One region of the Streptomyces sp. S063 genome, then DNA from elsewhere that is predicted to be linked to it. Evidence: riboswitches for the same ligand, from Rfam matches in the RefSeq annotation. Region 1 holds a riboswitch; the other holds the start of a gene.
The links. A riboswitch is a leader RNA that binds a small molecule or an ion and turns the genes downstream of it on or off. The one in region 1 is predicted to bind cyclic di-AMP.

Region 1 (5,486 bases):
TGCGGCTGAAGCGCGACGTACCGGGCGAGGCCTTCTCGCTCGGAGAAGGCGAGGGAGGCGGCGAGGCGCTCGGGGCTGATGTTGGAGGCGGCGATGTGGCGCACCTTGCCGTCCTTCACCAACTGGTCGAGGGCGGTGATGATCTCCTCGACCGGAACGGTCTCGTCGTCGAAGTGTGTGTAGTAGAGGTCGATGTGGTCGGTGCCCAGCCGGCGCAGCGACGCCTCGGCCGCGCCCTTGATGGTGCCGGCGGACAGGCCCCGGAAGTCGGGGTGGGCGCCGGCCTTGGTGGCGACGACGATGTCGGACCGGTTGCCACGGGAGGCGAGCCACTTGCCGATGACGGTCTCCGACTCGCCGCCCCGGTTGCCGTCGGCCCAGGCGGAGTACGCGTCGGCGGTGTCGATGAAGTTGCCGCCGGCCTCGACGTACGCGTCAAGGACGGCGAAGGACTGGTCCTCGTCCGCCGTCCAGCCGAAGACGTTGCCGCCGAGGGCGAGGGGGAAGACCTGGAGGCCGGAGGTGCCGAGGGGGGTGCGCGCGGAAGTCATGTGAGGGTTCAACGGGCCGGGCGGGGGCCGGTATTCCTCACCGTGCTCCATCCGGGCATGCCCGTCCCTTCCCCGGACAGACCGGCAGCCCTGACGTCGGGGGGTGTGCGTCAGGGCTGCCGGGGTTTCGGGGGCGGGCCGCCGGGCAAGGGCGGCCCGGGGGCTCAGACCGAGAGGCCCTTGCTGTTCAGCCAGGCCATCGGGTCCATCGCCGAGCCGCCGGCGGTGCGGACCTCCAGGTGGAGGTGGACGCCGGTCACGTTGCCGCTGTCGCCCATGCGGCCGATGGTCTGGCCGGTGGTGACCTTCTGGCCGACCGAGACCTCGATCGAGGACTGGTGGGCGTACCAGATCTCCGTGCCGTCATCGAGCTGGAGCACCGTGCGGTAACCGTACGAACCGGACCAGCCGGCCGACGTGATCGTGCCGCTGTGCACGGCCTTGAGCGGCGCGCCGGCCGACCCGGCGAAGTCGAGACCGGTGTGCTGGCCCGAGGACCAGAGCGCACCGGACTGACCGTAGGTCGAGGTGATCGTGTACGAGGAGGTCGGCAGCGAGAAGCTGGCGGCGAGCTTGGCGAGACGCTCCTCCTCCGCCTTCTTCTTCGCCGCTTCCTCTTCGGCCTTCTTCTTCGCGGCGGCTTCGGCCTCGGCCTCGTCCTGCTGCTTCTTGGCCTCCGCCGCCGCCTTCTCGGCCGCGGCCTTCTCGGCAGCCGCCTTGGCCTCGGCGTCGGCGCTGGCCTGCTGCTGCTCGGCCTGCTGGAGGATCCGGGCGCGCAGTGCCTCGCCGGCGTCGGTGCCCTGCTCGGCCTCGGCGCTGGTGAGCCCGGCGGTGGTGAGCGGCGCGGCCGCGGCGACCGGGACGGCCTCCGCGTCGTCGGACATGAAGGACCCGACGCCGGGAAGGGACTTGGCGTCGGGGAGGTTGTCCGCGATGGAATCGGGAAGAGAGATGGAGACGGGTGCCTTGTCCTGAGCGGTGGCCATGCCACCCGCTCCGACGGCCGCTATGACGCCGACCCCGAGGACGGTGGAGCTACGGGCCAGACCACGCTGCTTGGCCACGCGGTGCCTGCCGCGTACGGGCCGGATGGAGTCCTCGGTGGGATTCCACTCCCCCACGGACCGTTCGGCGCCACCGTAGCTGTCGGGGCTGAAGGGTGACGGGACCTCAGGGGCAGGCTTGTTGGACGCCACGTGGGCGCACTCCTTTCCTTCCTTCTCGCCTACCGGGTTAGCTGACGGGTTCGGAGCAGGAAGGTCTCCTACGGGCCCCTCCGCCTCTCACGAGACGCAGGCGTCCGATTCACCCCATGGAGGTGGTTCCCCGGTTTCCTTGCGGAATTCGGCGCTCGCGCGCGGCGCCGTCCCTGACGACGACTGTGACGACCGCGCTGCGTTATCGAACGTTAATAGACACCCGGGCCCGATTCCAAGCTGTTCCTGTTGATCATTAACGAACAGGGGCGGGAGGTACGGGTCATAAGCGGGTGGAATCGGACGGCCTGACCGTGACTCAGCCACATGCCTTTTTCTGACGGTGTATCAAATGTTATGCGGAGCGGTGCGCTTCGATTACGTACCGTGTCACCCCGGCCGTCTCAGCGGGCCGCGTCCTCGTCGCGCCGCCCCACGATCTTCACCGTCGTCCGGCGCACGGGCTGCCCCTCCGCCGGCCGGCCGACCGCGATCAGCGCCATGTCGTCCGTGGCCCGCCCGCCGGTGTGCAGCCGTACGTCGTCGGTCAGCGCCGACAGCAGCTCCTCCGGCCCCGGGAAGATCCGGCCGCGCAGCCGGGCCGCCGGATCGTAGAAGACCCCGTTCGCGTCCCGGGCCTCGGACAGACCGTCCGTGAAGGCGAGGAGCGTCGCCCCCGGAGGCATCGCCCACTCGTCGGCGCGGTCCGGCCACACCCCGAGGTCCATCCCCAGCGGCAGGGCGGGCACGGAGGGCGCCAGCACCTCCAGGGCCCCGTCCGCGTGGAGCAGGATCGGCTCGGGGTGACCGCGGTTGACCAGGCGGACCGTGGCCGCCCCGGGCGGGATCTCGGCCAGTACGGCGGTGATGAAGCCCTCCATGGCGTCGAGCCCGTACCGCCGCGTCTCCTCGCGGGCCAGCGCCCGCTCCAGCCGCTGGGCCACGCCCTCCAGAGACCGCTCCTGCTCGGCGGCCTCCCGGAACGCCCCGATGATCACCGCCACCGCCTCGACCGCGTCCAGTCCCTTGCCGCGGACGTCGCCGACCACGGCCCGTACGCCGTACGGGGTGTCCGCGACGGCGTACAGGTCGCCGCCCACGAACTCGTCCGCCTGGGCCGCCTCGTACCGCGCGGCCACCTGGAGCCCGCCGATCCGCTCGGCCGGTGTCGGCAGCACGGCCCGCATGGCCGTCTCCGCGATGACCCGGGCCGAGGCCAGCTGCTCGTTGCCGCGCCGCACGACGCCGTTGATGACGAGGGCCAGCGCGGCGGCGGTGAGCACGGTGACCATCTCGATCACGGGGACGACCTGGGTGGACGTCCCGTCGGAGATCCGCATGACGGTGACGGAGACGACCGCGGCGATCCCCGTGCGGACGGTCCGGGACCGCGAGAAGAAGGGGGCGGCGATCAGAGGTGCCGCGACGAAGAGGGGGACGGCGCTGAAGTTGGGCGGGGACAGCGCGTCGAACACCAGCCCGCCGATGATCAGCAGGGCGGGCAGCAGCCGGACGAACCGTCCGGTGCCCCGTCCGCCGGACGTCAGCTCCCCCTCCCGGGATCCGAACACCGCACGGCCCACGGCGTCCACACCCCCCGCCGCTCCGCTGCGCCGTCCCTCGGCCATCCCCACCTGTGCACTCCTGCCCGGTCCACCCACGGCTGCGGACGGTACCGCGCCCCGTCCAGGCTTCCCGGAGCCGCGCCGAGCGGCGACCGGGCATCGGCCGAATAGGGGGAAATCGCGGTGGCGGCCCGGCCCGCCGTGGTCAGTCGGAGAGCCGGTGCCGCGCGTAGACCGTCAGTGCGTCACGTACGAAGGCGGCGGTGCCGTCCCCGTGGCGATCGTAGTTCCTTCCGAAGCGAGGGTCGGCGACATACATCTCCCCGAGCCCGATCACGTACGAACGGCTGGGCTCCTTGGCCGAGGACAGCCAGGCGCAGTGCCGCCGCGCGAGCTCCTGCGCCTCGGGCCCGTCGGCGGCGAGCCCGGCCTCCCTGGCCCGGCCCCAGTCGCGGGCGATGGCCTCGTGCTCGTCCTGGAACGCCTTCTTCTCCCCCTCCCCGAGCGAACGCCACCAGCGGTCACCCTCCTCGTACGCGTCCCGGCCCCAGCGCTCGGTGACCTCCTGCTCGTGGGCGGTGTGGTCGAATCCGTCGAACACCTCAGCGGCCATGAGTTCCATCCCCTCCTGGGTCTTGTGGAGCGTGGTCCGCACCGAGGCGATCTGCCGTCCGATGCGCGCCTGCTCCTGTTCGAGCAGGCGCAGATGTGCCCGCAGCGCCACCGCCGTGTCCCGCTGCCCCTCCAGTACGTCCTTGATGGCGGGCAGCGACAGCCCGAGCTCCCGCAGCAGCAGGATGCGCTGCAGCCGGACGAGGGCGTCCTGGTCGTAGTAGCGGTAGCCGTTGCTTCCGATCCGGCTCGGCGCGAGGAGACCGAGGTCCCCGTAGTGCCGGAGCGTGCGGCTCGTGGTGCCGGCCTGGCGGGCGATTTCCTGAATGGACCACTCCATGCCGGAAACGCTAGATCTTTACGTTGCGTCAAGGTCAAGGCGTCCTCGGCCGGACCCGGAGAACGACTCGGACCCGGGAAACGACTCGGGCCCGGCACGCTGTCTGCGTGCCGGGCCCGGATCTTCAGTAGCGGGGACAGGATTTGAACCTGCGACCTCTGGGTTATGAGCCCAGCGAGCTACCGAGCTGCTCCACCCCGCGTCGATGAACACAACTGTACGGCATTCCGGGAGTGCCGTTGACCAATCGCTCGGGGCGCCCCTGCTCGGGATGCCCCTGCTCGGTGCACCCCGGCCAGGTCGTCGTCCGCGTCTTCGGGCTGCCGTATCCGGGCGGGCCGGCCATCGACCGGGCCGCGCGCGAGGGCGACCCCCGCGCCGTCGGCTTTCCCCGGCCACCTCTTCCCGAAATATACCCCCGGGGGTAATAGTGTTAGAGTCCATGACATACCCCGGGGGTAATTTCTGCACGGAAGGAGTATCGCGGTGTTCTTCGTTGACGTGATCGAACTGGAGGGCCTGGGCAACCGCAGCTACCTCGCCGGCGGCGAGACCGCGGCGGTGGCGGTCGACCCGCCCCGGGACATCGATCAGGTGCTGGCCGCGGCCGCGCGGCGCGGGGTGCGCGTCTCCCACGTGGTGGAGACCCACATACACAACGACTACGTCACCGGCGGGCTGGAGCTCGCCCGGATCACGGGCGCCGCCTACCTGGTGCCGGCGGGGGCGAACGTGTCCTTCGCCCGGACCCCGGTCTCCGACGGCGACACGGTGGACGTCGACTCCGCGGCAGGACTGACCCTCAGCGCCGTCGCCACTCCCGGACACACGCCGCATCACACCGCGTACGTACTGGCGGAGGCGGGCCGCCCCGTGGCCGCGTTCACGGGAGGATCGCTGCTCATCGGTACGGTCGGCAGGCCCGATCTCGTCGAGCCGCGGCTGACCGAGCAGCTGGCCCGCGCCCAGTACGCCTCGGCCAACCGGCTCGCCGACGCCCTGCCCGACGACACGGCCGTGCTGCCCACCCATGGGTTCGGCAGCTTCTGCTCGTCCGCGCAGGCGGACGGCGACGCGACGACGATCGGCAGGGAGAAGACCGCGAACACGGCACTGACCGTGGACGTGGACACCTTCGTCGCCGAGCTGCTCGCCGGACTGGAGGACGTTCCCGCCTACTACGCGCACATGGGCCCCGCCAACGCGACCGGCCCCGACCCGG
Region 2 (5,486 bases), 2.5 Mb from region 1:
GCCGGTGGAGGCCGGAGAGCAGGGCGATGCCGATCGCGCCGGACTGGGTGAACAGCCCGATCCGGCCGCGCGCGGGCGACTCGGGGGCGAGGGAGGCGTTGAGCCGGACGGTCTCGGCGGTGTTGATGATGCCGAAGGCGTTCGGGCCGATGATCCGCATGCCGTACGAGCGGGCCTGGCGGACCAGTTCGCGCTGGAGCTCGCGGCCCTCGGCGCCCCGCTCGGCGTAACCGGCGGAGAGGACGACCAGGCCCTGGACGCCGTGCTCGCCGCAGTCGGCGACGGCCTCGGGGACGCGGTGGGCGGGGACGGCGATCACGGCGAGGTCGACCTGTTCGTCGATCTCGCCGAGCGAGCGGTGGGCGGGGACCCCGTCGAGGGTGGCCGGGCCCTCGTCGAAGGCGCGGTTCACGGCGTAGGTGCGGCCGGTGTAGCCGGCGGCGAGGAGGTTGCGCAGGACCGTGCGGCCCACGCCGCCGGGGGTGCGGCCGGTGCCGATGACCGCGACGGAGCCCGGGGCGAGCAGCCGCTGCACCGAGCGGGCCTCGGCGCGCTGTTCCCGGCCGCGCTGGACGGCGAGGGACTTCTCGGTGGGTTCGAGGTCGAGGGTGAGGTGGACGGAGCCGTCCTCGAAGCTGCGGCGCTGGGTGTACCCGCCGTCCCGGAACACCTTGATCATTTTGTTGTTGGCGGGGAGCACCTCGGCGGCGAAGCGCCGGATGCCGCGCTCACGGGCGACCGCGGCGATGTGTTCGAGCAGCGCCGAGGCGACTCCGCGGCCCTGGTGGGCGTCCTGGACGAGGAAGGCGACCTCGGCCTCGTCGGCGGGGGCAGAGGCGGGACGGCCCCTGTCGTCGATGCGGTCGTAGCGGACGGTCCCGATGAACTCGCCGCCGATCGTGACCGCCAGTCCGACCCGGTCGACGTAGTCGTGATGGGTGAAGCGGTGCACGTCCCGGTCGGATAGGCGGGGATACGGGGCGAAGAAGCGGTAGTACTTCGACTCGTCGGACACCTGCTCGTAGAAGCTGACCAGTCGCTCGGCGTCGTCCGTGGTGATCGGCCTGATGCGCGCGGTGCCCCCGTCGCGGAGCACCACGTCCGCTTCCCAGTGGTCGGGGTACGCGTGATGCGGACTCTGTTCCGGCGTGGGCTCCATGGCCAAAGCCTACGGCCGGACGGGAGGCCGGGCACAGCACCACGCACTGCATGAGAGACTGGTCTAGACAACCGTTGATATGTGAAGGGCAGAACCATGGCTGAGCGCCGCGTAAACGTCGGTTGGGCCGAGGGCCTGCACGCCCGCCCCGCTTCCATCTTCGTCCGTGCCGCCACGGCCTCCGGCGTCCCCGTGACGATCGCCAAGGCCGACGGCAACCCGGTCAACGCCGCCTCCATGCTGGCCGTGCTGGGTCTGGGCGCGCAGGGTGGCGAGGAGATCGTGCTCGCGTCCGACGCGGACGACGCCGAGGCCGCTCTGGACCGGCTGGCGAAGCTGGTCGCCGAGGGCCTGGAAGAGCTCCCGGAGACCGTCTGACCCCTCCGCCTCCGGTCCGTCCGGATGCGACGCGCGCGAAAGCCGTGATTCCGTCAAGGGATCACGGCCTTTTCGTTTTCGAGAGAGCCGCATCTCGATAATGCGGGCAGCGCGAAATAGGCGCTCCGCAATTACTTCTCTTTGTATACGGCGCTTCTGTTAATGCCGGACACCCGCAGTGTTTACGCCGTGTTGCGAACTTCTCACCGGGCGGACGGGGGCGGTGCGGCGCCCCGGGAGATCCGGGCGGCGGAGCCGGTACTCGGCGGTGGAGCGTTCCGCGTGCTGGGCGGTGAGGGCCCTCGCCCGCTCCGCGTCGCCGCGCGCCACCGCGTCCACGATCGCGCCGCGCTCGGCCCAGGAGTCGACCGGGCGGGCCCGCTGCTCGACCGCGTACATCCAGGCGATCTTGTGGCGGAGCTGGGTGAGCAGCGCGATCAGCCCGGGGCTTCCGGAGGCCTGGGCCAGGGTCTCGTGGAACCAGCCGCCCAGCGAGCGCAGATCCTCGCCCTCGCCCCGGCGGGCCCGCTCCTGGCCCAGCCTGACCAGACCGCGGAGCACCTTCAGATGGGCCTCGGTGCGGCGCTGGGCGGCACGGGCCGCGCCCAGCGGCTCCAGGAGCATCCGCACCTCCAGGAGGTCGGCCGCCTCCTGCACGGTGGGCTCGGCGACACAGGCGCCGGCGTGCCTGCGAGTGACCACGAACCCCTCGGACTCCAGCGTGCGCAGGGCCTCGCGGACCGGGACGCGGGAGACCCCGTAGCGGCGTGCCAGCAACTCCTCGGTGAGGCGGCTGCCGCGCTCGTAGACACCGGAGACGATGTCGTCACGGATTGCCGTGCATACCGAATGCGCGGGAATGCGCATATCCGAACCTCCGCCTTGATCCCCGCGAAACGCGGCCGCCCGACGTCTGTTCCGTGACTCTATGACAATCCGCCGGAATTTCCGATGGCGGGTCGGAATCCAGGGATATCTTCACGCGGGAATTGCCGAAGGCCCCGGCGGCTGCCGGGGCCTTCGGGCGGTGGGTCGCGCGGAGTGGGGTCAGACGTTCAGACCGTGGGAGCGCAGGTAGGCGACGGGGTCCATGTCGGAGCCGTAGTCGGGGGTGGTGCGGGCCTCGAAGTGCAGGTGCGGGCCGGTGGAGTTGCCGGTGGAGCCGGAGAGGCCGATCTGCTGGCCGGAGGAGACGCTCTGGCCGACGGAGACGCCGATCGAGGAGAGGTGGCCGTACTGGGTGTAGGTGCCGTCGGCCATCCGGAGCACGATGTTGTTGCCGTACGCGCCGCCCCAGCCGGCCTCGACGACCGTGCCGGCGCCGACCGCGACGACGGAACTGCCGGAGGCGGCCCGGAAGTCCACGCCGGAGTGGCTGCCGGAGGACCAGAGGGAGCCGCCGGCGTTGTAGCCGGTGGTGACGTGGGAGCCGGCGACCGGGAGGTGGAAGGCGTTCAGCCGGGCGCGCTCGGCGGCGCGGGCGGCACGGGCCTTCTCCTCGCGGATCTCCTTGGCGCGGGCCTCGGCCTTGCGCTCGGCCTCGGCCTTCGCCTTGGCCTTGGCGGCCTTCTCCCGGGCCTCGGCGGCGGCTTTCGCCTTCGCCTTGGCGATCGCGTCGGCCTGCCGCTGCTGGGCGTGGGCCTGCGCGTCGATCCGCTCGGCGAGGGTGGCGTCGAGGGAGAGGGCCTGGGTGAGGCCGGTGTCGGCGACCTTGGCGGCCTCGGTGTCGGCGGCGAGGGCCGGGGAGGACAGCGAGCCGAGGACTCCGGTGGTGGCCAGGGTCGCGATGCCGGCGGCCTGGGCGCTCCGGCGGGTGAGGCGGCTCGGGGCACGGTGCTTCCCGGTGGCACGGGTGAACGCCATGGAGGGGCTGGTTCCTTTCCTTCCTTCTCGCCTACCGGGTTAGCTGACGGGTTCGGAGCAGGAAGGTCTCCTACGGGTCCCCGCGCCGGTTCGCGGCTCGGGTCTCCGATTCACCCCAGGGACTGCGTGGGTCCCCGGCTCCCCAGGCTCGCGCCTGACGGGGACTCGGCGATGGCTGTCCGGCGCCGCGGCTGCGGCATACAGGTGACGGACAGCCGGGCCGACGCTAGGCGGGGCGACTTCCCATCACCAAACGGACACGGGGATTTGTCGCGTATCCCACAGGGCAGACAGGCAACCACTCCCCCAAAGGGGGTGAAACCGACCAATGCGTCAAAAACGAAGGACCCCGACGAAATCTCTTCCGTCGGGGTCCGGTTCACGCCGGTGACCGCTCAGCGGTCGGCCGCGCGCCGCGGCGGTGTCAGCCGGTGACGACGGTCACCTCTCCGATACCGAGGGCCTTCACCGGCTCCGCGATCCGGGCGGCGTCCCCCACGAGGACCGTGACCAGCCGGTCGACCGGGAAGGCGTTGACCACGGCGGCGGTCGCCTCCACGGTGCCCGTCTCGGCGAGCCTGGCGTAGAGGTGGGCCTGGTAGTCGTCGGGGAGGTGCTGCTCGACCTGGTCGGCCAGCGTGCTCGCGACGGAGGCGGCGGTCTCGAACTTCAGCGGGGCGACGCCCACCAGGTTCTGCACGGCCGTCTCGCGCTCGGCGTCGGTCAGTCCTTCGGCCGCCAGCGTCCGCAGGACCTTCCAGAGGTCGTCCAGGGCAGGTCCGGTGGACTCGGTGTCCACCGAGCCGCTGATCGCGAGCATCGCCGCGCCGCCCGAGTCCGGGCCGGAGGAGCGCAGCACCTGGGCGAAGGCGCGTACGCCGTAGGTGTAGCCCTTCTCCTCACGCAGCACCCGGTCCAGCCGGGAGGTGAGGGTGCCTCCCAGGCAGTACGTGCCGAGCACCTGCGCGGGCCATACGCGCTCGTGCCGGTCGGCTCCGATGCGGCCGATCAGCAGCTGGGTCTGGACCGCGCCGGGCCGGTCCACGATGACCACGCGGCCGGTGTCGTCCGCGGTGATGGGCGGCACCGGGCGGGCCTGGGCGGTGTTGCCCGACCAGTCGCCGAGGGTCTCCGCCAGCAGCGCGTCCAGGTCGATGCCGGTGAGGTCGCCGACGATCACGGCGGTCGCGGTGGACGGGCGGATGTGGGCGTCGAAGAAGGCGCGCACGGCGGCCGCGTCGATCCGCCGGACCGTCTCCTCGGTGCCGAGGCGGGGGCGGGACATCCGGGCGGTGGCCGGGAACAGCTCCTTGGAGAGCTGCTTGGCGGCGCGCCGGGACGGGTTGGCGTGCTCGTGCGGGATCTCGTCGAGGCGGTTGCCCACCAGGCGCTCGATCTCGCTCTCGGCGAAGGCGGGGGCCCGCAGCGCCTCGGCGACCAGTCCGAGCGCCTTGGCCAGGCGGGAGGCCGGGACCTCCAGGGAGACCCGGACACCGGGGTGGTCGGCGTGCGCGTCGAGTGTGGCGCCGCAGCGCTCCAGCTCGGCGGCGAACTCCTCGGCGCTGCGCTTGTCGGTGCCCTCGGAGAGCGCCCGCGACATGATCGTGGCCACGCCGTCCAGGCCCTCGGGCTCGGCCTCCAGCGGCGCGTCCAGGAAGATCTCCACGGCGACGACCTGCTGGCCGGGGCGGTGGCAGCGCAGCACGGTCAGCCCGTTGGGCAGGGCGCCGCGCTCGGGCGCCGGGAAGGCCCAGGGGCGGGCCGTGCCGGGCGTGGGCTGCGGGTGGAACTCCATGGTTACTCCAGTCACGGCGGCGTCGCTCACTTGGCCGCCCCCTCGTGCGCGTCGGTCCCCTCGGTGCCGTCCTCGCCCTCTTCGCCCTCGGCGGCCTCGTCGGCCGGCTCGATGGGCTCGTAGACGAGCACCGCCCGGTTGTCGGGGCGCAGGGCCGCCTCGGCCGCCGCGCGCACCTCCTCGGCGGTGACGTCCAGGACGCGGCTCACCGCGGTCAGGGCGAGCTGCGGGTCGCCGAACAGGACGGCGTAACGGCACAGTTCGTCGGCGCGGCCGGCGACCGTGCCGAGC

Region 2: it holds a riboswitch for cyclic di-AMP, as region 1 does, so the genes downstream of both, CCZ36_RS27445 (M23 family metallopeptidase) here and CCZ36_RS15680 (M23 family metallopeptidase) in region 1, are expected to answer to the same signal.

What each region holds. Positions count from the first base shown of each region.
Region 1 covers NZ_CP021707.1:3,446,062-3,451,547, forward strand. Annotated here, with positions in the region: gene CCZ36_RS15675 (aldo/keto reductase) at 1-551, opposite strand, end outside; gene CCZ36_RS15680 (M23 family metallopeptidase) at 716-1,747, opposite strand; cyclic di-AMP (ydaO/yuaA leader) riboswitch at 1,759-1,911, opposite strand; gene CCZ36_RS15685 (PP2C family protein-serine/threonine phosphatase) at 2,152-3,375, opposite strand; gene CCZ36_RS15690 (MerR family transcriptional regulator) at 3,518-4,264, opposite strand; tRNA gene CCZ36_RS15695 (tRNA-Met) at 4,393-4,466, opposite strand; gene CCZ36_RS15700 (MBL fold metallo-hydrolase) at 4,751-5,486, shown strand, end outside.
Region 2 covers NZ_CP021707.1:5,956,084-5,961,569, reverse strand. Annotated here, with positions in the region: gene CCZ36_RS27460 (bifunctional acetate--CoA ligase family protein/GNAT family N-acetyltransferase) at 1-1,159, opposite strand, end outside; gene CCZ36_RS27455 (HPr family phosphocarrier protein) at 1,256-1,537, shown strand; gene CCZ36_RS27450 (GntR family transcriptional regulator) at 1,697-2,404, opposite strand; gene CCZ36_RS27445 (M23 family metallopeptidase) at 2,585-3,400, opposite strand; cyclic di-AMP (ydaO/yuaA leader) riboswitch at 3,415-3,581, opposite strand; gene CCZ36_RS27440 (M16 family metallopeptidase) at 3,825-5,195, opposite strand; gene CCZ36_RS27435 (M16 family metallopeptidase) at 5,222-5,486, opposite strand, start outside.